Paludibaculum fermentans: one gene and its partner. Each later gene encodes a partner of the first gene's protein in a complex. Links are inferred from orthologs where the notes say so. Each region holds a gene or a part of one and is shown on either strand. Other genes may lie near its edges.

What was found.
Region 2: the proteins of IRI77_RS19005 (region 1) and smc are in contact, whole or in part, in a crystal structure (PDB 3ZGX), measured with the Bacillus subtilis proteins. The link is inferred for Paludibaculum fermentans from one-to-one orthologs.

The regions. Positions count from the first base shown.
Region 1 is NZ_CP063849.1:4,846,454-4,857,591, reverse strand. Bases 1-2,965 are described here. They hold IRI77_RS19005 (segregation and condensation protein A), read left to right. Parts: upstream 1-1,071; coding sequence 1,072-1,860; downstream 1,861-2,965. Other genes in these bases: IRI77_RS18995 (pseudouridine synthase), read left to right, coding at 2,782-2,965; scpB (SMC-Scp complex subunit ScpB), read left to right, coding at 1,866-2,789; shc (squalene--hopene cyclase), read right to left, coding at 1-883. In the rest of the region: more of IRI77_RS18995, read left to right, coding at 2,966-3,510; IRI77_RS18990 (CoA-binding protein), read left to right, coding at 3,513-3,920; IRI77_RS18985 (DUF669 domain-containing protein), read right to left, coding at 3,917-4,420; IRI77_RS18980 (TIM barrel protein), read left to right, coding at 4,501-5,697; IRI77_RS18975 (hypothetical protein), read right to left, coding at 5,788-5,982; IRI77_RS18970 (hypothetical protein), read left to right, coding at 6,151-6,540; IRI77_RS18965 (RidA family protein), read right to left, coding at 6,560-7,030; IRI77_RS38675 (cyclodeaminase/cyclohydrolase family protein), read right to left, coding at 7,100-7,591; hutI (imidazolonepropionase), read right to left, coding at 8,509-9,780; hutU (urocanate hydratase), read right to left, coding at 9,808-11,138. UniProt on the Bacillus subtilis protein: Participates in chromosomal partition during cell division. May act via the formation of a condensin-like complex containing Smc and ScpB that pull DNA away from mid-cell into both cell halves.
Region 2 is NZ_CP063849.1:2,017,035-2,029,654, forward strand. The notes cover bases 8,174-12,620. They hold smc (chromosome segregation protein SMC), read right to left. Parts: upstream 12,283-12,620; coding sequence 8,374-12,282; downstream 8,174-8,373. Other genes in these bases: IRI77_RS08040 (uridine kinase family protein), read right to left, coding at 8,174-8,370. Outside these bases: IRI77_RS08005 (InlB B-repeat-containing protein), read left to right, coding at 1-179; IRI77_RS08010 (alpha-glucuronidase family glycosyl hydrolase), read right to left, coding at 193-2,700; IRI77_RS08015 (uroporphyrinogen decarboxylase family protein), read right to left, coding at 2,911-3,957; IRI77_RS38590 (twin-arginine translocation signal domain-containing protein), read right to left, coding at 4,019-4,174; IRI77_RS08025 (NAD(P)/FAD-dependent oxidoreductase), read right to left, coding at 4,159-5,472; IRI77_RS08030 (M50 family metallopeptidase), read right to left, coding at 5,465-6,616; IRI77_RS08035 (SelL-related redox protein), read right to left, coding at 6,655-7,635; more of IRI77_RS08040, read right to left, coding at 7,753-8,173. UniProt on the Bacillus subtilis protein: Required for chromosome condensation and partitioning.

The DNA of each region.
Region 1 (11,138 bases):
TGATCAGGTACATCATCGACGGGTAGATTGCGCCCAGGCCATCGCAATACCGCGTATGGTCGAGCATCCACTTCTCCGCCGCGCGGATTGCCGCGTTCTTGACCTTGGTGTTGCCCCGGTCCTGCCAGATCTTCAGGCCCCGGTCGATGCCGGAAAACAGCAGTGACAGCTTGTCTTTGCGAGGCAGCTTGTAGCTCTTGCCCGGCGCTTCCAGTTCCACCAGGTCAAAGCCAGGAGGCACCGGCCGCGTACCACCCCGCGCCTGCACGATCGACAACGGCACCACGATGGCCCGCGTCCAGGACGACATTTCGTACAGCACCCCACCGGGGAGCAGCACCAGCTCGGGCGGGATCGAGGGGACATGCTGGCGCGGGAACAGCCCGAACAGGCTCAGGTTGATCTTGACGTAGCTGTTCGCGCTCTGGATACCGCCCAATCGCAGGATGCAGTTGCGGGCGTTCACCATTGCTTCGCTCTCGGCCGGGGTGCCCGCCAACTTCAACGCTGTGTACGCCTTGACGCTCGCGCTGACGTCTGCCGGGCCGCTGGGGTAGATGTTGAACCCGCCGTTGGGAAGCTGCCGCTCCAGAATGGATTGCGCAGCCTTCGAGATGGTCTCCCGGTTTGGCGGCTTCCAGCCATTCTCGTCAGGGGGATGCAGCCACAATTGCAGCAGAATATAGTCAGATTCCAGCGTTGTGTCGGCCAGCAGGTCGCCGCACCAATACCCCTCCGGCTTCTGCAGGTCCAACAACGCACCTTGGGCGCGCAGCAGCGTCGCGGTGCACGCCTCAGCCAGCGCCGGCCGGTGCGCTGCGATGGTGGCAAGAGACTTGCGGCCAGCGCGCCGGCTTACACTTTCAAACCAGGCGGATTCCATTCGAGCAGTTCTCCACGTTACCAGATCTCTTTCTATTTTCTTAAATTACGAGGCCTCGGAACAACAGGAATACTGATAATTCAACGCGCGCCGGGTAAACTCCTGGTTCTGGCGAGAATCTGTTTAGAATCAGGCGCTTGTGCACTATGGGCTAGCCGCCAGCCGCGATCCTGCTATCCTGAAAGGAGGTGTCTTCCCCGCTCAACATACATCTGGAGCACTACGACGGGCCCCTGGACCTGCTGCTGGACCTCATCCGCAGGCAGCAGATCAACATCTACGACATCCCCATCGCGCAGATTACACAGCAGTATCTCGACTACGTCCAGAAGGCCGTGGCCCTCGACATCGAGCTCAGCGCCGACTTCGTCTACATGGCCGCCACGCTCATCCACATCAAGTCGAAGATGCTCCTGCCGCGGGATCCGGAACTGGACAAGATCGACCCGCAGGAAGACCCCCGCAAGGAACTGGTCGACCGCCTGCTGGAGTACGAGCGCTTCCGCTCCGCCGCCGCTATGTTGCAGGAAAAGCGCATGATCGAGGAGGCCATCTGGTCGAATCCGCAGATTCAGAACTTCGTCAACGAGGACGAAGGCCCGGGCCTGGCGGTCACCCTGTTCGACCTGGTGAAGACCTTCGAGCAGGTGCTGGAGCGGGCCAAGCACCGGCCGCTTTATGAAGTAAACAAAGAGGAAGTGTCGGTGCCCGACATGATCCTCTTCCTCAAGAACAGCTTGCGCGCCCTGCCTTCCGGCAAGACCATGGCGCTGGTGCCGCTATTTGAGCAGCAACGCTCGCGCCGCGCTATGATCTGTCTGTTCCTGGCCGTGCTGGAGATGGTGAAGCAGCAGGCCATCAAGCTCACGCAATCTGAGAGCTTTGGCGAGATTCACGTCAAGCGCGACACGGGCTTCGATGAGATGCAGGTGACGGAAGAGTCGATCCTGCGCATCGAGGAAGAGTACAAGAGTTAAGCCCCATGGAAGAGAAAGACCTCCCCTCCGCCGAGTTGGCGGAACAGCAGCAGGAGCCTGCACAACAACCCGAACCGGAACCCGAGGTTCAGCCCGAACCTGCTGAACCGGAAGAGGTTGCGGCCGAGATCCAGCCGGGCGACGAGTTTGAGCCCGTCGCGCAGTCGGACGACGACCAGCCGGTGCCGGAGAGCTTTTCGGCTGAACAACTTCTGGGCGACCAGCAGCAGCCCCAGCCCGTCTCCGACAGCCAGGCGGCCGAGCTCAAGGCCGTGCTCGAAGCGATCGTTTACGTCCTGAATGAGCCCATGCCGGCCGTCCAGATTGCCGCCGCGCTCGACCGTCCGCTCGAGGAAGTCGAGCCGGTGCTTAGACTTCTGGCCGAAGAGACGAGCCGCGCCGAACGCGGCATCTTTATCCGCGAAGTGGCCGGCGGCTACCAGATGGCCACCAAGCCGGAGCACCACGAAGTTCTTCGTAGCTTCGTCAAGAACCTGAAGCAGCCCCTGAAGCTCTCCCAGGCCGCCCTGGAAACCCTGGCCGTCATCGCCTACAAACAGCCCATCACGATGCCCGAGATCCTCGAGATCCGCGGCGTGCAGGGCGGCGGTGTCATCAAAACGCTGCTCGATCGCAAGATCATCACCACGGCCGGCCGCAAGAACGTCATCGGCAAACCGATCCTGTACAAGACCACGAAAGAGTTCCTCACCCAGTTCGGACTCAAGGATTTGAATGAGTTACCGAGCTTGAAGGAATTCGAAGACATCCGCCGCCAGTCGTTGGCGGACGAAGAGATTGGCAGCCCGGACCAGCCGCGGCTGCCCGAACAGCCGGAAGAACTGGAGGCGTCTCCGGTCGAACCAGGGCCTCCCGAGGGCGAAAAGCCCGCAGGCGACGAAGAGGCGCCTCAGACAGACAATGGCTGAAGAACGTCTTCAAAAGATTCTGGCGCAGGCAGGGATTGCCAGCCGCCGCAAAGCCGAGCAGATTATCGTCGAAGGCCGGGTCACGGTTAACGGCAAGACAATCACGGAGTTAGGCTCCAAAGCCGACCTCGAAAAGGACCATGTCAAGGTCGATGGAACGCTGCTGCGCAAGCCGAAGCACGACGTCTACATCGCCCTGAATAAGCCGCGCGAAGTGGTGACTACGCTGAGCGATCCGGAAGGCCGACGCACCGTCAAGCACCTGCTAAAGGGTGTCAAGGAAAGGGTTTTCCCGGTTGGGCGGCTCGACTACCTGAGCGAAGGCCTGCTGCTGCTGACCACGGACGGCGAGTTCGCCAACAAGCTGACCTCGCCCGCGAGCCACGTCGAGAAGATCTATCTGGTGAAAACAAACGGGATCCTCTCAGCAGAGCAGGAAGAGCAGTTCCGCAACGGCATCCCGATTCATGGGCGCCGTACAGCCCCGGCCAAGCTCAAGATGATCAAGCACAACGTGAACCCCTGGTACGAGGTGCGGCTCACCGAGGGCCGGCAGAACCAGATCCGTATCATGTTCAAGAGCTTAGGGCGCCTGGTCGAGAAACTGAAGCGTGTCCAGATCGGCTTCCTGAAGCTGGGCTCAGTCAAGGTGGGCGAGTTCCGGCACCTCGATCACGATGAGGTGGAGCGTTTCCGCAAGGTCCTGCATCTCAACGACTGAACTTGCCACCCGAACTCGAAATCCTCAAGACCTGTAAGACGATCGCCGTAGTCGGATTATCGTCGAACAAATTCCGTCCGAGCTACGAAGTCGCGGCCTACATGCAGAAGGCCGGGTATCGGATTATTCCTATCAATCCGAACGAGACGGAAGTCCTCGGCGAGAAGGCCTACCCGATACTTGACGAAATCCAGGAAGTAGTTGACTTAGTCAACCTTTTTCGGCGTCCAGAAGCCGTGCCGGAAGCCGTCGATGCCGCCATCCGTATCGGCGCGAAGGCCGTCTGGATGCAACTCGACGTGATCCACGAGGAAGCGGCCCAAAAAGCGAGGGACGCCGGGCTCCTGGTCGTACAGGATCGATGTCTCCTGATTGAGCACCGCCGATTCCGGACCGAACTGGCCAGTTAGAACGGAATGTCGTCGTCGATCCCGGCATGCCAGGCTGACTCCGAGTCGGCCGGTTCACTGCCGGGGTTCTTGCGTTCGCGGACGAAGTTGATGTCGGCCCACTTTCGGGCCGGGTCTGTCTTCTTCTGGATCCGGATCTCGCGATCGATCATCTCGTCCATGCGTTCCTGCACCTCAGAGAGCCGGGTCAGGTGCAGGCCCAACCGCTCCAGGTCCCCCTTCAGGAACGGCAGCGTCTTCTGCGTGATCACTCGCATCTTGGTGACGCAGCGCCCCTGGCAGGTTGGGCCCAGGATGCGCAGGCGCCACACCATCATGGGATTGCCTGTTGTGTGTGTGCGGCTGAGGGTGGCATCTTCCACCCGTGCCTCATAGAAGCCGTCGGGCACTTCCTCGTAACTGGTCCGGGCGGCGGGTTCCTGTTTCTCGGGACGTCCGAAAGCGGAGTCAAACTGCCGCAGGTCAACTGGCCTGGAGTCTGGATTGGATCTTGGGTTCACGGTTGTACCGGCCTCGCAACCTAGTAGTGGACCTTCAGAGCCAAAGTTCTCGTTGATATAATACGCGCGGGTACCATCATATGCCGCTCTCTTCCGTGCAAACCGACCTTGCTTTCAAGGCGCTAGAGTCCTTTGCGATCGAACTGCCGTCGTGGGGCTTTGCCAACACCGGCACTCGCTTCGGCAAGTTCATCCAGGCAGGAGCAGCCACGAGCACTGCCGAGAAGATCTCCGATGCGGGCATCGTGCACCAGGTGACCGGGTGCTGTCCGAGTGTGGCGGTCCATGTCCTGTGGGATTTCCCGAATGGCAAGGCCGACGTGCCTGCCGTCATGAAGGTGGCCGCGGAACATGGCGTCCGAATCGGCGCCATCAATCCGAACGTATTCCAGGACCAGTGCTATAAGAATGGGTCGCTGGGCAACCCGGATGCGGAAGTCCGCAAGACCGCACTTTCGCACATCCTGGATTCGGTCGAGATCCAGAGCGCGAGCGGGTCACGCGACCTCTCGCTGTGGTTCGCGGACGGCACGAATTTCCCCGGTACGGGCTCGATTCGCGCGCGCAAGGACTGGTTCACCGAAGGCCTGAAAACAGTGCACTCCGCGTTAAGTGGTAACCAGCGCATGCTGGTGGAGTACAAGCCGTTTGAGCCGGCTTTCTATCACACCGATATCGCCGACTGGGGCATGTCCTATATCCTGTCGAAGCATTGCGGGCCGCGCGCCAAGGTGCTGGTAGACACGGGGCATCACTACCAGGCGGTGAACATCGAACAGATTGTGGCGTGGCTGCTGAGCGAAGACATGCTGGGCGGCTTCCACTTCAATGACCGCCGCTATGCGGACGACGACCTGACGCTGGGCTCCATCGATCCCTACCAGGTGTTCCGGATCTTCTACGAGATCTGCTACTTCACATGGGAGCGCGGCGCGGCTCCTGACTTGGCTTACATGGTCGACCAGAGCCACAACCTGAAGAACAAGATCGAAGAGACGATCCAGACGGCGTGCACGGCGCAGGAACTGTTCCTGAAGGCCGCGCTGATCGACTTCGGCAAGCTGGCCGCGCATCAGCAGAAGGCCGACCTGATCGATTCGGAAGAGTGCCTGCGCGAGGCGTTCTTCACCGATGTACGGCCGTTGCTGCGCGAATGGCGGAAGTCGAAGGGGATCGCCGAGAATCCGATGGAGGCGTTCCGGGCGAGCGGCTACATGGAGCGCGCCGAGAAGGAACGCGGACCGCGCAACATGGGCGCGATCTCGAGCTACGCGTAATTCGAGAATTCAGTTAGAGCTGGATTGGACCCACTGAGCCGCAGGCGCGGCGGCGTGGGTCCTTCTGCTTTTCAGGCTTGTCCAGACAGGTCAGACGATTGACTTGATGATCTTGGCGGGGAGCATGAAGATGGCTCCGACGAAGGCGAAGACGCCTGTCAATACGATGCCGACCACGCGGAAGGGCAGCATGAGGACCCAGATGATCGGATAGACGACCAGCGCGATCAGGGCCAGCGGCCAGCAGAGGACGGCAAGAATACAAAACAGTAGGAATTTGACCATTTCTCTGTCACTCCCTCACAGCATATGTTACGAGGACGTGGGCGCCGGTGTTCCCCCAATCCGAGCGGCAGTAGCCGAACGATGGGGACGCGCCAGCAGCCGCGGTGAGGCTGCTTCTCAGGCCATTCCGGGCGGGGGTTGCTTCGGATATACTGCTGGGCGATTGCCATGAATTCGCCAAGTCTACCCGCTTCCGATTACGACACCGTGGAACTGCGCACCGGCCGGCTGCATAAGATCCGGCGCTCGGAGGCGCGGACGGTGGGTGAGGAAGACCGGATGGCCCAAGTGGTCAAATGCTATTGCCGGTCCCACGATGTGGTGACCGCCGCCGACGCCGAGCAGCAGCGGAGGCCGACCTTTGTCTTCCCCGTGGTGTTCTTTGCGAACCTGGTGGGCCTGATTGGGAAAGAGCTGGAAGGACGGATCTATTCCGACAGCGCGAAGCGGCGCGTGATGTTCTACCTGGATCTCAAAGAACATGCCGGTTTCCAGTTGGAAGAGGGCGACCGGGATCTGCACAGCCCGTGGTACGACGACAGCGTGCTGAAAGAGTAGACGCGCGGTCTGGTTCCGATTACTTCGCGCCCTTGCCGGCCGGAATCGATGCCACGGCTTCCACTTCCAGCATGTAGCCCTCACGGAACAAGGCGGACACTCCGACCAGAGTGCTGGCCGGCGGGTGCTCTTTGTTGACGTAGCGGTCGCGGACTTCTCGAACGACGGGCAGATACTCGGGCTTGAGGTCGCGGATGTACCAGTTCAGTTTGACGACATCCTGGAAGGTGGCACCGGCGGCCGCGAGGTTGGCTTTGATGTTCTCGAAGACCTGTTCCGTCTGCGCCTTGATGTCGTCTTTGCCCACCAGTTGCCCGGATGCGTTGTTAGCGATCTGCCCGGCCAGGAAGACGAGTTTGCCGGGGCTGGTGACGACGACGTGGCTGTAGCCGGCGGCGGGTGCGACTCCGGCGGCTTTGGGGAACTCGGTCTGGGCCTGGAGGATGCCGGTCACGGCGGCAAGAAGGAATGTGAGGGTCAGGTAGCGCATCCCTTCCAAGATAACGGGCGGGGCGGGGTGGATTTGCAAATTGTGCCCCGCTGCGCGTTTGAGCATCTGCTAAAGGCTGGCGAGGCGGGCTTCCACGCTGACGCGGAACTCTCCCTCCGGCAAGTAGGCCAGGTTGATATCCACATTGGCGCGGGCGCCCGTCATGGCCGCCTGCGCCAGAGCCCGGGCCGTGATCACATCGCTGGCGAACTTCGATGGAGACGATTCGGCCAGGGCGGCCAGGCGCGCGCTGAGCGCGGCGGTATGCTCCAGGACTTCGAGCGGGACCGTCGTCGCGCCTTCCATCGCCGCATTGACGAACGGGGCGCGCTCATCCTTCGGCCGTTTGTAGGCCGCCACCACCGCGCTGTAGGCGTCGGCATCGCGCTGCACGGCCTCTGTGAGGAACGCGCGGTCCGCTTCAAACGGCGCCGGATCCTGTTTCGACAGGCGGGCCACCATGGCGCCCAGGGCCGCGGACATGGCGCCCGACGCGGCGGCGGCGCTGCCTCCCCCCGGGGTGGGCGTTGCGGCGGCCAGGGCGTCGAGGAAATCGGCCATCGGAGCACGCTGGGCCGTGGCTTCGGCTACGCGGTTTTCCAGCACCAGCCCGGGTTGGAAGTTCTCGAAACGGAGATAGAAGTCGGCCGTGGCTTCCAGCGCCTTCTTGGGGATGAGGCCCACGATCTCGCTGCCCAGCACCGGGACGCCATAGCGCGCGGCCTCGCTGCGGACGCACTCGAAGACGCGGTGGATGGGGGTCTGCTCGAAGTCGGTGAGGTTCATCGAGACCTGGGCGAGGTTGCGCGAGGCGAGGGGGACGCCCATCGACTTGACGTAGCGGAAGCCGCCGCTGGAATGGCGGATGCCCTTGGCGATGCGCTTCGCAATCTCGATATCCGGAGTGCCGAGGTTGATGTTGTAGGCGATCAGGAATTTGCGGGCGCCGACGACGGTGGCTCCGGCTGTGGGGTGGAGTTGAGGATCTCCGAAGTCGGGCGCACGGTCGGGGTTGGTGAGGACCTCAGCCCGCAGGCCTTCAAACTGGCCGCGGCGGATGTTCTCGAGATTCGTCCGGTCGGGCCGGCGGGCGGCCGCCTCATAGAGATAAGCAGGCACGCGGAAGCGTTTCCACATCTCGGCGGCGGCGCGTTCCGCGATCTGGACACACTCGGCCAGGGTCATGCCTTCCAGCGGGACGAAGGGCATGACGTCGACGGCGCCGATGCGGGGATGAACTCCGGAGTGGACCGTGAGATCGATGGTTTCGACGGCCTTGGCGGCTCCGGCGAGCGCGGCTTCCATCACGGTTTCCGGCGGGGCCACGAAGGTGATGACGCTGCGGTTGTGGTCGGCGTCGAGTTCGAGGTCGAGGACCAGGGCGCCAGGCAGCGCGGCGATGGCGGAGGCGATGGCGTCCACTTTGGCGCGGTCGCGGCCTTCACTGAAGTTGGGGATGCATTCGACGAGTTTGCGGGTCATTTGGTCGGATAGTCCTTATCGCAGTAGATCACTTCGCCGCGTTTGACGGTCATTGCGACGTGGTTGATGCCGAAGGAGTAGGGCAGTTCGCGGTAGTCGGAGACGTTGAGCACGAGGAAGTCTCCGTATTTGGCGGCTTCGAGGGAGCCGCATTGGGCGGCGAGGCCCAGGGCGTGCGCGCCGTTGATGGTGGCCGCGGCGATGGCCTCGGCGGGGGTCATTCGCATTTGAGTGCAGGCGAGGCTGAGGGTCATCTGCATGCTGCAGGAGGGGCTGGTGCCTGGATTGTAGTCGGTGGCGAGGGCGACGGCCGCGCCGGCGTCGATGAGGGCGCGGGCCGGCGCGTAGCGGGAGAGGCCCAGGTGGAAGACCGAGCCGGGGAGCAGCGTAGCGATCGTGTTGGAGCGGGCCAGGCTTTCGACCTCGTGCGCGCCGATGGCTTCGAGATGATCGGCGCTGATGGCCTGCAGTTCGAGGGCGAGGGCGACGGCTCCGATCTCCGCGAACTGGCTGGCGTGCATTTTGACTTCGAGGCCGAGCGCGGCAGCGGCGGAGAGGTAGCGATGGGCCTGCGCCACGCTGAAGGCGCCGGAATCGCAGTAGGCATCGGCGAAGCGGGCAACTCTAGCCAGGGCCACGCGGGGCAGGATGACGTCGATGAGGTGCTGGATGAAGCCGTCGGGGTTGCCTTCGAATTCGGGCGGAGTGGCGTGCGCGCCCAGGAAAGTGGGGACGACGGTGAGCGGGTCCTCGTCCAGCGCCCGGGCGATGCGAAGCAGGCGCAGTTCAGTGGCTTCGTCCAGACCATAGCCGGATTTGGCCTCGATTGTCGTCGTGCCGTAGCAGGCGATGGTGGCGATGCGGGCCTTGGCGTCCGATGCGAGGCGTTTGGCGGAGGACGCGCGGACAGCGCGCATGGTCTGCCGGATCCCCCCTCCGGCGGCGGCGATCTGCGCGTAGGTACGGCCGAGGATGCGCGCTTCGTAATCGTTGAGGCGGGCCGGCCCGTGGATGAGGTGGGTATGGCTGTCGACAAAGCCAGGCATGACGACGCGGCCTGTGGCGTCGAGCTCCTGTGCGTCGCGAGCAGCGGCCAGGTTCTCGATCCGGCGGGACGGTCCGATGTGAGTGATGACGCCGTCCTCGATGAGCATGGCGCCGGACTCGAGCAGGGAAACGTCTGACAACTGCGCCCCACGCCGGGGGGCAGAGGCGCCGCGCAGAGTCAACATCTGCCGGGCGCCGCGGACCAGGAGGCGTTTATTCATTCAAAACAACCATGATGTCATGCCGGCTCAGGGCACGCGAATGCCGGCGGAGAGGGCGAAGGCACGGGCCTCGGAGTAGCCGGCGTCGACGTGGCGTATGACACCGAGGCCCGGGTCGCAGGTCATGACGCGTTCAGCGCGGCGTTCGCTGGCCAGGGTCCCTTCGACGACGGTGACTTGGCCGGCGTGCTGGGAATAGCCGATGCCGACTCCGCCGCCGTTATGGACGGAGACCCAACTGGCGCCGGCGGCGGTGTTCAGCAGGGCGTTGAGGATGGGCCAGTCCGCGATGGCGTCGCTGCCGTCGAGCATGCCTTCAGTCTCGCGATAGGGCGAGGCGACGGAGCCGCAGTCCAGGTGGTCGCGGCCGATGACGATGGGGGCTTGGACCTTGCCCTGTTGGACGAGACGGTTGAGTCCGACCGCGAATTCAGCGCGTTCGCCGTAACCGAGCCAGCAGATGCGCGCCGGCAGGCCCTGGAAATGAACGTGCTGGCGGGCCAGGCGGATCCAGCGCAGCAGGCTCTCGTTTTGCGGGAACATCTCGCAGGCGAGCTGGTCTGTGGCTGCGATGTCGGCGGGATCGCCGGAGAGGGCGACCCAGCGGAAGGGGCCCTTGCCTTCACAGAAGAGCGGTCGGATGTATTCGGGCACGAAGCCGGGGATCCGGAAGGCGTCCTTCACGCCGTGGTCGGCGGCCATGCGGCGGATGTTGTTGCCGTAGTCGAAGGTGATGGCTCCGGCGCGCTGCAGGGCGAGCATGGCCTCGACGTGAACGGCGATGGAGTCCATGGCGCGGGCGATGTAGGCCTGCGGGTCTGAGACGCGCAACTCGGCCGCCTGCTGGATGGTGAGACCCGCCGGGATGTAGCCGTTCAGGGGGTCGTGCGCGCTGGTCTGATCCGTGACGATGTCGGGGGTGATGCCGCGGCGCACGAGCTCAGGCAGCACCTCGGCGCAGTTGCCGGCGAGGCCCACGGACAGTGGCTCGCGATGGGCGCGGGCCTCTTCGATCCAGCCAAGCGCCTGGTCGAGCGAGGTGGTCATGCGGTCGCAGTAGCCGGTGTCGAGGCGCTTCTGAATGCGGGCGGGATCGGCTTCGACGCACAGGATCGCCGCGCCGTTCATGGTGGCGGCGAGGGGTTGGGCCCCGCCCATGCCGCCCATGCCGCCGGTGAGCACGAACTTGCCGCTGAGGTCGCCCGAGAAGTGGCGGCGGCCGGCGGCGGCAAAGGTCTCATAGGTGCCTTGCAGGATGCCCTGGCTGCCGATGTAGATCCAACTGCCGGCGGTCATCTGGCCGTACATGATGAGGCCGGCGCGCTCGAGTTCGCGGAAGTGCTGCCAGTTGGACCAAT
Region 2 (12,620 bases), 2.8 Mb from region 1 along the record:
CATGCTCCCTCAACACGGCCTACACCTCGATTAGCAAAGCCAGTGGGCTGTTCTACATCCACTGGCCCGTCACCTTGAAGCCCCCCATGTCCGGCCTCAAGAACATCTATCAGCGCACCCTGGACCCCACGGGCCGCGACACGGGCTGGGTCCAAACCGGCACCTGGACAATCCCATAACAGGCGAGTGAGTCTACGGCCGCTCTGGCAACACCTCGAGATAGTCGAGGGCCGCCTTCTCTCCGCCGTCCGGAGTGCCCTCCACCCGGATCACATCACCCGGTCGCAGTGCGATGCCCGTCACGCTGCGCCGGGTGGACGAAGAACTGTCGATCTTCTGTGTCGGGACCCAGTTCGACGCGGTCCATTCATCCACAACCTGCTCTCCGACCTTCACCCGGTACCGGGCATTGCCATTGTTCTGGTCGAAGTACTGTACTCGAACCGTGTACCAGCCCGCCTTGCCTTCAAAGCGGGTCGCGGCCGAACACTCCGCCGCCTGACAGGCCACGGCTTTTCCACCCGAGCCGCCCTCCCAAGGAGTCACCGGCGTCTCCGCATAGCCCTCCAGCGTCATGGCCTCGGCCTCAATCCGGCCCGGTTGATGCCCGACCCGGCCCTTCGCATCCGCAATGCCCGACGCGCGGTGGAACCAGTTGTTCACCGCATCGCGCCAGACCTGCGCCTGCCCGGCGTGATACTCCAACTGCGCCAGCACCTCGGCATAGCGCCGCTCGTCCACGCGCCCCTTCAAGAGCTTCCAGGAGTTCACATAGCCCTCCACCGAGACCGCGCCGTCATAGTGCAGGTCGTAGAGCGTCTGGATCACCGTCTTGCCCGAATGCAGCATGTGCGTATACGGCACGTGGTGGAAGAACAGTAGCAGTTCGTCAGGACAAGTCGCCAGTGACTCGTAGCGCTTCGCTACCGCCGGCCGGTACTGGCCTGCGTAGCCGGTGCCGGTCGCCACCGTGCGGTCCATCCCTGCGCCCTTCTCATCAGACCGGTGCCATTGGCCCCAGCCGTTGCGTTCCGATGCCTCCACCGACACGCCGTAGTGGTTGCCCACAATATCAGTGAGGGTCTGCAGCCCGAGCGGGCCGGTGTAGTCCTCAAACACCCGCCACGACTTCAACTGCAGCGACTCGATGGTCTGCACAACCTGCGGATCATTACCGAAGGTCAGCCGCGTCCACTCGGCCGCAATCTGCTGCGACGTGAGGTCTGGATTCCAGGCCAGCCGTCCATAACCGTACAGATTCGCCTGCGACATGTGGTTGCCCAGCCAGTTGGCGTCCAGGCCCACATTGGAGACGCCTACAAACCCGCCGGTCGGGCGCTGGAAGACTTTCCCAGCCACCAGGGCCTTCACCGGAGTGCCGGCGCCGCGCGCCTGCATGTCGAAATCGAGCGCCTCTTTCCACATCGGAACCAGGAACACCAACTGGCGGGCCTGCCCGAAGTACTCCTGGGTCACCTGCAGCTCGATCGCCTGGTTGGTGTGCTCCAACGCTCCGAACAGTGGCGAGGCAGGTTCGCGCACCTGGAAATCGATGGGACCGTGCTTGATCTGGATGACGACGTTGTCGTCGAACTGGCCGTCCAGGCGGTTGAAGTTGTCGTAGGCGGCGCGAGCCCGGTCGTTCTTCAGATTGCGCCAGTCCATGTGGTGGTCGTAGACGAACCCGCGGTAGAAGAACAGTCCGCCGTGCGGCTTCAAGGCGCGGGCGATGACGTTCGCCGCGTCGGCATGGGTACGCCCGTAGGCGGAAGGTCCGATGCGCCCTTCCGAATCCGCTTTCAGCAGCAATCCAGCGAGATCGGGCACGGCCCGGTAGAGTTCGTCCGTCTTCGCCTTCCACCAGGCGGCCACGCCGGCATCCAGCGGATCGAAGGTCGCCAGGCCGCCCACTCGCTGCGGACTGCCGAAGTCAACGGACAACACCAGGCGGACACCCCACGGCCGGAACGCCTCGGCGATGCGCGCGATCTGCGGCAGGTACTCTGCAGTCAGGATTCGGGGATCGGTATTGACGTTGTTGATGGAACAGCCGTTGATGCCGAGCGAGGCAAGCAGGCGTCCGTATTCGCTGACGCGGCTCAGGTCCTCGCGCACGACGCCCTTGTCCCAGAAGATGGACCGGCCGCCGTAACCGCGTTCGATGGTGCCATCGAGGTTGTCCCAGTGGTTCACCCAACGTACTGGCGCGTAGGGCGCGGAGTGCTCGTTGAGCGCCTCCATCGCCTCGCCCAACGCGATCTTTCGCAGCAGGGCGAAAGTGCCGTAGAGCACTCCACGCTCACTGCCCCCGGCAATGGAGAGGTGCCGGGCCGTACCTGCAGTCCGAAGACTGAGCGCGTAGCCGTCCTCCGCCAGCGGATTACCGGCTGGAGTTCCTGGAACCGCCTTGCGGACAGCCGGGTCCAGGCCAAGGACAATGGCGCCTTCCGCCGGAACTGTGGAGCTGACGCGCAGGGTGACGCCGAGCATGCCCCTGATGCCGCGAATCAATTCGCGCTGGGCCGTCTGCTCGACGGGCGAGTTGCCGAGCACGACCACGACCGGCGGCAGGGTGTTCACGTAGCGGCGGGCGGCCGCGGCATCCAGCGCTGCGTACCTCAGCCAGGCATCCGCTCCGGTCTCGGCATGAAGTCCGGCCAGGGGCACCAGGGCCCACAACCACCGCAGTTTTCCGCTCATCGATCCTCCCACCAACGCCGCTAAACCGATTCAGCCGATCCTTCCAGGGCATCCGGACGGCATACCCGCCCACCGCAACCACTGCCGGCTGGCGCTCAACTGTATAGTGTTATCCCAATAAGGGCCGAAACACAATCCAAGCGGCCGGTTCCGGCCGACCACTGGGCGCTGCAAGGCGCCGCACAGGACTGAATCCGTTCATTTGATAGTTCAGCGGCTGGCTTCGAATTCGCGTGCCGCCTCCACCAGAGCCCGGATATTCTCCGCCGGCATGCCCGGACTCGCGCCTCCGCCCAGCGACAGGATCAGGTTCGTGCCGGAGGTCTTTCTCAGCACCTCGAGAGCCGCCGCTTTCACCGCTTCGGCGGTACCGCGCACCCCGAGTTCCAGCGGAGAGACATTCCCCATCAGGCACATCCGGCCGCCAGTCCTGCGGGCTGCCTCGGCAATGTCCACCTTGTGGCTAAAGTTCAGGACGTCAAAACCGGTGTCGGGCAGGTCGTCCAGGAACTGTTTAATGGCTGCGTCGTTGTGGTAAACCTTCACCCAGTCTGGTGGGAACGCGTCGCAGATCTTCTTCAGGTACGGAGCGGCGAACTGGTTGTATGAGGCGCGGGAGAGGAACCCAACTACGTCGTCCAGGATGAAGATGCCTTCCACGCAGGGGCCGATCGCTTCCGCCTGTGCCTTCAACCACGCGATGATCCCATCGGTAACGAAGCACAGCAGGCGATGCACCCCCTCCGGATCATCGACGATGTTCGTCATCAGGTTGTTGACGTCATGCACGAAGGCGGCGGTGCAGAGCGGACCGCGGGCGGCGACCACGGGGATCGTGTAGCCGGCATCGAAGATGCGCTGCTTCTGCATGCGGTAGCGATGCAGCGCCAACGACATGAAGCCGTCCCGCCAGGGATCGATGGGGACCATGTGATCGAGATCGCCCAGGCGGTGCAGGGTCGCGCTCTGGCTGGGGGGCTGGTCCGGCTGGAAGGTGATGCGCGCCCCCATCGCGGAAGGCTCGATCGCCATGCCATACTCCACCCACCAGGACGGGAACAGCGTGACTTCCGGAAAGTCCTGGGCCACCTTTAGGTTGGACTGGAACCAGACTTCCGGATCGAGGAAGTAATCCAGGTGGTTAATGCCGAGATACCCGGGCATCCAGGGGCTGTCCACAATCAGGGCGAGAGGAACGGAATCCACGGGCTGGCGTTTGGCGGCTTTCTTGAAGGCGTCCCACTGTTGCTGTCGCATTGGCTTCCTTACGGGCGACCGTGTCGCGGTGGCCTCTGGCGATGAGCCGGGCTATTTCCGGCTAATCAGGCCTGCAAGTATCATAATGGAGCGCGGGAAACAGTGGGGCGCATTCAGGCGGAGGGAGTCTGGATGGGAGCGCAAGGATGCCGCCCCATCCAGTACCAAGTGTTGTCGTTTTGAGAACCTGACGCCGAGGCCTCAGCCCTGGTTCGATTCCCGCAGCTCAACGAGCCTGGGCTCATCTTTACGGACGCGGGTCACTGGGTCGGGCTGCCCCTTCAGTTCGCGAATCACGGCTTCACCCGTCAAGCGGCCGCTCTCCATTGCGCCCTGAATGCTGGGCGTGGAGCGATGGTCGCCACACACATACAAGCCCGCAGCCAGTCTGGACGACTGTTGCCACTCCATGGGCGAGACCACCGGCAGGCCGTGTTCGATGCGGTACATCCGCAGCAGGCGCCACTCATCGGCGACCAGGCCGTACCAGTGACGCAGTTGGCCGCGCACCATGCTAACCACCGTCTGGTCGTCCCGGCTGGGCCAGCCGAGCACGGTGATACTCACCAGTTGCTCGCCTGCGGGCGCATATCCGGGCGCCACAACATTCATCACCGCCAGGTTGTTGATAGGACCCCGGCTGCTGCCGCTCAGCACGAGCATCGGCTCCTCAACCGGCGACTCTTTGGCCGCGAAGTAAAGAGTGCAGACGCTGCGTGACGAAATGGTGCGATCAAAACCCAGCAGGCGCGAGGCTTCCGGTCCTTCCGTCGCCACTACCACCTGTTTTGCCGCCAACACTTCGCCCGTGGAGAGCTTCACCTGGTTGAGGCCGATGGAATGGACACGCTCATTGAAGCGGATCGAACCTTCCGGGAGAACTTCGGCCAATTGCCGGGGGATGGCCTGCATGCCCTCGGCCGGAACGGCGGCGTCGCCTTCGGCGAACATCTTGAAAACGAACTCAAACAGCCGGTTGGAGACGGTCAGCTTCGGGTCCAGCATGACGCCGCCGATGAACGGCTTGAAGAAGCGGTCGATCATGGGCTGGGAGATCTGGCGCCGGCGCAGCGCCTGCATCGTGGAGATGTCTTCTCCCTCGAAGATCTCCTCGATCGTTTTCCGCAGGACAGCGCTTCGGATCCGCGACAGCTTGAACTTATCGGCAAACCCGCCGATGGGCGAAAAAAGGCTGGTCATGAAGGCGCCAGGTTCGCGCCAGGGATCGGGAATGCGGAAGAAGCGGCCGTCGGCGCGAATCAGCGCACCAGGCGCGAAAGCGCACAACTGCAGCCGGTCGTAGTCCAATTGTTCCAGAGCTTCGGGATATGCGGTGAGCAATACCTGGAAGCCACGATCCAGCAGAAATCCATCAACTTTTTCAGTCCGGACACGCCCCCCCACACTGTCCGACGCCTCAATCACCTGGAATGAGACGCCTTCCTTCTGCAATGCCCGCGCACAACAAATGCCGGCGAGCCCAGCGCCGACGATCAATACATCTGGATTAGACATTTCGCTCGATACCTGAATCAGGTCCCTGGGCAGATCCGCGTGATTGCCGGATCTTCCGAAGCACCAGAAACTCTGAAAGATTCTCGCCCGTCAGTAACCCGACTAGTTTCTCGCGTTTGAACACCAATGCGCAATTGCCGGACTCACCCATCATTAGAGCGGCCTCGGAAAGCTGCATCTCTGGAGAAAGCCGCGCGAACGCCCGATCCATGGCTCCGGCGACATAGGAGTCCGGCCCTTCGGATGCCATCGCTTTGAGCAGAGCCGTCCGGTTCAACAAACCCACGGTCTCCTCTCCAGAAAGCACCGGGAAATCCTGCTGGGACGTGGCCAGCAGAAGGTCGGCTGCATCGCGGATCGAATGGCCATGCTGCAGAGTGCGGAAATCCGTGATCATTGCGTCCAAAACAGTCGCGCCCCGCATCAGCGCCTGGGCGGATGTCGCCATCACTTCCTGTGTAGCACCTACATAGACGATGAAGGCGAAGAAGATAAAGATGAAGTTCGAATTTAACAAACCATACAAACCCATGGCCGCCGCCACTACGGTGCCGATTCGGGCTGTCAGGCGTGTGGCATCTTCGATCGGACGTTTTGCCGCGAGCAGGGATCTCATCACCCGGCCGCCGTCCATGGGAAAAGCAGGCAGCAAATTAAAAAACGCTAAGACAAGATTTGTAACTGCCAGCCTGCCGGGAAGATTGGCATCAGTCGATGCCCGCCAATGGCTTAGCTCCACCGTGCCGCCCTGCGAATAAGTCCAACCGAGCAAACCGGCGCCCAGCACGAAGTTCACCATCGGCCCGGCGAGGGCTACCCAGAACTCCTCTGACGGCTTGGGCTGCCGGGCCAGCTTCGCCAACCCGCCCAAGGGCATCATCACGATCTCGGTGGTCTGAATGCCAAAGTGGCGTGCGGCCAGGGCATGTCCAGCCTCATGCAGCAGGACGGAGGCAAACAAGCCGATGACGTACAGGGCCGTACCCGCAATGGACTGCGTGCCTTCCGAACCCATGAAAATGAGCCAGATGACCAGCAGCCAGAAGGTGAAGTGGAAGCGGACCGGGACACCGAACAGCCGAAAGAGCCCGACCGAGCCTGGTGCCCGACCGTCGTTCACCGGCGAAGTATTGGGTTCTTGCATTAACAAGCAATCATAAACCGGCTGGCGGCAAAACGCGATCAGGAGTCGCGGAGCTCAGGTGCGGCATAGTCCCGGCCGGTGACCAGGGCCAGGTAATCCGGACGGTCCGCCGGGCTTTGGTGGCGGTAAGTGCGGACGATTTCGCCATGGAACAACAGGAAGGCGCCCGGCATTTGAAATGCATCGCCGACAGGGCGGCCCATGCCGTGGCGGCCGAGGATGCCCACTTGGAAGGCGCGCCACCATACCTTGGGGCCGAACAGGTCCAACAGGCTGCCTCGGGACAAGGCGAAGGCGCGGTAGAGGGTGCGCTCCGGATCGCCGATGCGGGGAACATTCTCCAAACCATAGTGAGTAAAGAAGTTCGCCGCATGCGGTTCGCGCCCCATGTGCACCAGAACCAGGCGAGCGCCCTGGGCCTCCACTTCGGGCTGCATTCTGGCCAGGTCGCTGAGCGCCTCACGGCAGAACATGCAGCCGGTATGCCGCAGAAATACGAGCAGCACCGGCGTCAGCCGCGAGTGCTCGTCGAGCGTGATGCCATACTGCGTCTTACGCCGCAGGGCAAACCGTAATACATCGGGCGAGACGGTGCGCCGGATGCGCAGCATCATCTCGTGCGTGGCGTGCAGCAGCACCGCGAACGCGAGAGTCCATACAAGATTGTCGAGAATGACGATCAGCCAGGCAGCGGGATCGAGGCGATGCCGGACAATCTCCAGGCCGAGTCCTGCGCCAAGGGCCACCTTCGCGAGAAAGCCCATCAGAACTACCGGCCAATGCCGGAAAACGTGGCTGGCGGCGAACAGGAATCCGGCTCCTAACGCGGCGGTCAGCAGGGCGGCCGCGCCGAGAAACTCGAGCGCCACTTGCGGAGGAGCCGGTTGGCCGGGAATCAGGTAGCGCAGCAGGATGGCCGGGAAAAAGAGGCCGATGACCGCGAACGCAAGATGCCAGGTTCCGGCGGCGCGCAGCAACCACTTCATCCAATCCGGCGGCCGCTCTGTGAGGTAATGCATGCTGTTCCGCAGGTATGATGCACGTCCGGCCGGGCCTGCATCAGAATCATCGCACCCTCACAGACGGCGCCCGCGGGGGGCCAGTTCGTAAAGTTCTGGTTAAGTCGCTCAGCGCCGCTATTCGTTGGTGGCCAGGAACTCAAGCACGCGTTCGCCTGAGCGCTCGATGGGGTCGGTACCCGATAGCGAAAGATCGGCGAAGTCCTGGCAGGGGTAGATGAAGGTGCGCGCGCCGGGCAGGACACTGGTTTCGAACTGCCACTTCACGCTCTCCGGCGTACGGGCGCGTTCGCGGATGTCGCGATAGAGCCGCCGCTCCAGGCAGACCGCCTCCGGCGCCTCGACGTACAGTTTGAGTGACAGCAGATCCCGCAGTTCGGGCCAGTAGAGCGCGAACAGCCCTTCCATGATCACGCACGTGCCGGGTTGGATGATGTCGTCCCCAGGCGTCCGGGAGTGGGTCTCAAAACTGTAATGAGGCGCATGGATTGGCTGGCCGGACGCAAGCGCCCGGGCATGTTCCAGGATGGCGTCGTGGTCGACGATGTGGGGCTCGTCGAAGTTTGTCTTCTCCCGAACCTCCATCGGCAGATGGGAGAGGTCGAGGTAATAGTGGTCGAGATTCAGGACCCGCGCGCCGGTCCTGGCGGACAGCCAGCGCGCGAGTTCCGTCTTGCCGGAGCACGAGGGCCCGGCGATTCCGATCAATTTGACCGGTTGGGACTGCCTGTTCACTGCTTACACCCTCGCGGCCGTTTGCATACTCTGCGCCGGGGGAGGCGGCGGCGCCTGCAGTCTCACGCTCACCAGTTTCGACACGCCTTGTTCCTGCATGGTGACGCCGTAGAGCATCTCGGCCGCCTCCATCGTCTTCTTGGCGTGGGTGATCACAATGAACTGCGTTTGCGCCGCCATATCCTTCAAAAGATTGGCCAGACGGCCTACGTTGGCTTCGTCGAGCGGAGCGTCGACTTCGTCCAGGATGCAGAACGGGCTGGGCTGGTAGTGGAAGATCGCCATCAGCAGCGCCACCGCTGTCAGCGCCTTCTCACCGCCCGAGAGCAGCAGGACGTTCTGCAGCCGCTTGCCGGGCGGCGAAGCCACGATTTCGATGCCCTGGTCGAGCGCATCGCCCTCGCCGGTCAGGCGCATCTCGCCTAACCCGCCGCCGAACAACGACTTGAACATGTCGCGGAACTTGTCGTTGATCACCGCGAAGGCCTCGACGAAGCGCTTGCGCGACTCGCTGTCGATCTCGTTGATCGCCTTCTCGGTGTCGCGGATGGAATCGAGCAGGTCCTGCCGCTGGGTGTTCAGGAAGTCATAGCGTTGTTGCGACTCCTGATACTCGTGGAGCGCCTCCGGATTCACCGGGCCCAGGGCGTCGATCCGCTTGCGCAGTTCCGAAACCCGCTCTTCGATGTCCGAGACGGCCATTTCGTCCAACTCGACGACGGCCGGCGCGGTCTCGCCTTCCGCCACTTCCGCCGGAGCGGCCGCGGCCTGCGCCGCCAGTTCGGCCACTGGGATGTCGAGGTCTTTCCTACAGGTGTCGTCGAGGAACTTCAGCTCACTCTGGCGGCGGACCAGGTTCAATTCAATCTGGTTGCGCTTGTCGTGTGCCTCGGCCGACGCCTGGCGGGTGGTCTTGATGTTCTCTTCGCTGGCCGCCAGGGCGGCGCGCTGGCCGGTTTCCAACTCGGCCAACTCGCCCACGGTCTTCTCGAAGAACTGCTGCTCGTCGCCCAGCGACGAGGCACGCTCTTCGAGCTGCATGTTGTTCTCGAGGAAGCGGTTGCGGGCCACGCCCAGGCGCTCCATCTCGGCCTGCAGGCTCTGCCGGCGATTCGTGACCTCGCGGATCTGGTTCTCGAGACGGGCCGAGGCGTTTTCCACACCGCGGCGGCGCTCGTCAAACCCGGCCAGTTCGACGCGAAGCACAGAGTGCTCTTCGGCGAGCAGATTCACTTCCTGCTTGAGCGATTCGAGGTCGGCGCGGCCCTGTTCGAGGGACTGTTCCACCGCGACCCGCTGCTGCTCGCGCTCTTCCACCAACGCCTGCTTCTGCTGGCGCTGCTCCATGCTGCGGGCTGCATCGCGCTGCAAACGCTCCAGTTCCACGCGGGAGACAGAGAGCTTCTGGGTGGCGCGATTGAACTCCTCGGAGATCTTGCGCATCTCCTGGTCGAGGACCAGGGTGTCTTTCTCCTGCCGCTGCTGGTCCGTGCGGAGCCGCTCGAGCTCTTCGCTGAGAGACTGGATCTCGCCGTCCAGTTGATCCAGCGTCTCCTGGGCGGTCGCCAGTGCGTTCTGGCGGACCTGGAACTGGCCGCTGATCTCGCGCAGTTCGCGCTTCAGGGCGAGGGGGCCGGTGCCGGTCTTCTTGCCGCCGCTGACGGCGTGGCCGCTGTAGCAGACCCCGTCGGGCAACAGGAAGAAGAGATCCGGATACATCATCGCCAGCCGCTGGGCGGAGTCGCGGCCTTCCGCCAGGAAGCAGCGGGCCAGGCGCGGCAGCAGCGCGGCCGGAGCGTTCGTCAACCCGTTCGTGAAGCGGATGCCATCACTGAGCCGGCCAACGATCCCGGTTTCGGGACCGATAGCCGGCTCGTGAACGGGGGAGGCGGCGACAGCAGTACTGTCACCGTTAAGGTGGGGTTCCACGAGGAAGGTAGCCCGGCCGTCGAGGTCGCCGCGCAGGACGTCGATGCCGCGCTGGGCATCGTCCCACGTCTTGACGACCACGTACTCGAGCTCTTCGTGGAGGAATTCTTCGGTCGCTTTTTCGAACTTCGGATCAGTGAGATCGACGAAGTCGGCCAGCACGCCGGCAGGCTTCAGGTCCTGCGCCTGGCCGCGCTCGATAGCCGTAAACAAACGCTTTACGGATTCGGTCGTATACGCGCGGTGGGAAAGGATTTCTTCCAGCGAGTCGCGGCGTGCGCGCAGGCGGGAAGTCTCGGTCTTCAACCCGTCCAGTTGGCGGCGGGTCTCCTGGGCGCGGGCCCTGCGCTCCTGCAAGTCAGCGTCCACGCTCTTGCGCCGGGTCTGGATGTTCTCCAGCTCCATCTGGCGGTTGGCGAGGCGGATGCCGAACTCTGCTTTCGACTGCTCGAGGCGGGCCAGATCGGTGATCGCCGTCGTCTCGTCGTGCTGGACGCGGGCCGTATCCCGCTGCATGGCGGAGAGATAGGTGTCGATCTGGCCGACCTGGTTTTTGAGCTGGGAGCTCTCGCCCAGCAGGCGGACCACCTGCTGGCGGGCGGACTCGAGACCGCGTTCCCGCTCCCGCAGTTGGGCCTGGAGCGAGTCCTTTTCCTCGTTCTTCGCCATCAGCCGCTCGCGGGCTTCGCCGGCCTGCACCTGCAACTGCTGAAGCTGGGCGGTGAGGTTGGTGCGTTCCTGGTCGAGTGCTTCCAGGCGCTTGTACATCTCCTCGCTCTCGCCCTCGCCCTGCTGCAGGCGCTGGTCGATGCCGCCGATCTGGCGGGCTTGCGATTCGATCTGGCCGCGCGTGCGCTCGGTTTCGATGCGGACTTCCGCCAGGCGCTTGCGGGCTTCGGTCAGGTTGGCTTCGGTCTGGTAGAACGTCTCGCGAGCGGCGGCGAGCGACTTTTCTTCTGTCTCTACGCTGGAGTGCAGTTCCTGGTAGGTGCGCGTGGCTTCGCCGAGTTCGAGGGCGACGCGGGTCGCCTCCCGCTCCAGCAGGCGGTAGCGGCCGGTGAGGGCAACGCGCAACTGGGCGTCGAGTTCAGTCTTCAACTCCTCATAACGCTTGGCTTTACCGGCCTGGCGTTTGAGTGAATTCACCTGCCGGTTGACCTCTTCCAGGATGTCGAAGACGCGGGTCAGGTTCTGCTTGGCGCCCTCGAGTTTGGCTTCCGCCAGGCGGCGCTTCGTCTTGAACTTGCTGATGCCGGCGGCCTCTTCAATAACCGCGCGGCGGTCGAGCGGCTTGGACGAGAGGATCTGGCCGATGCGGCCCTGCTCGATGATGGCGTAGGATTCCGGACCAAGTCCGGTACCCATGAAGAGGTCCTGGATGTCGCGCAGGCGAGCCTGTTTGCCGTTGATCAGGTATTCACTTTCACCCGAGCGGAACAGACGCCGGGTGATGGTGATTTCCTGTTCTTTACCTGGCGAATGAAGAGAGAAGACATTGGCGCGTGCGGCGCCATTTGTCCCATTCGCGTGCCCGTTTGTGGGTCCGGTGGTAAGCGGCTCATTCGCAGGGACTTCGATCACTTCGACCGGCCCTTGGAAGGGCACTGCGTCCACTGGCGTTTCAGCGGCGGGCTCGACGGCCACCGGGGCGGCTTTGGCGCCCTTCGACGGCTTGGCCTGTTCGGGTCTTGCTCCGGGAATCACGACACTGCCGGTGGGGTCGACCAAAACCATGGTGACCTGCGCCATCCCGACAGGTTTGCGGCCGTGGGTGCCGGCAAAGATCACGTCTTCCATGCGGGCGCCGCGCAGCGACTTCGCCGATTGTTCGCCAAGTACCCAGCTGATTGCATCGCTGAGGTTGGATTTGCCACAGCCGTTGGGGCCGACTACGGCGGCCACGCCACGACCTTGGAATCGCATCTCGGTGCGGTCACAGAAGGACTTGAAGCCCTGGATTTCAACGCGTTTGAGTGTCAGCAAAGGCGTCTTCCTCTCAATGGAATGCCAGCGTTTCGACGCGCACCCAATAGGGAGCCGCCACTCGGGGGGGTACTTCCGAGAATACACCGCCCAAAGAGAAAAGGCAAGCACTATGCCGCCAGATTCAGCGGTCGGTTTTCGGCGACCACTACTGGTAGTGGTCACAAGGAAAACCTGTGGGAAATCAGGGGGAAACTGCGCGCTCTCAACGCACTTTGACCGCTCTATCCGCGCTTGCATCATGTGCCGCATTCAGAATCTCCTTCAAGCAATTCATTGCAATGACAATGCACTCCGGTATTCACTCCAAACAGCAGCAGACGGTCCCAGTTGGACGA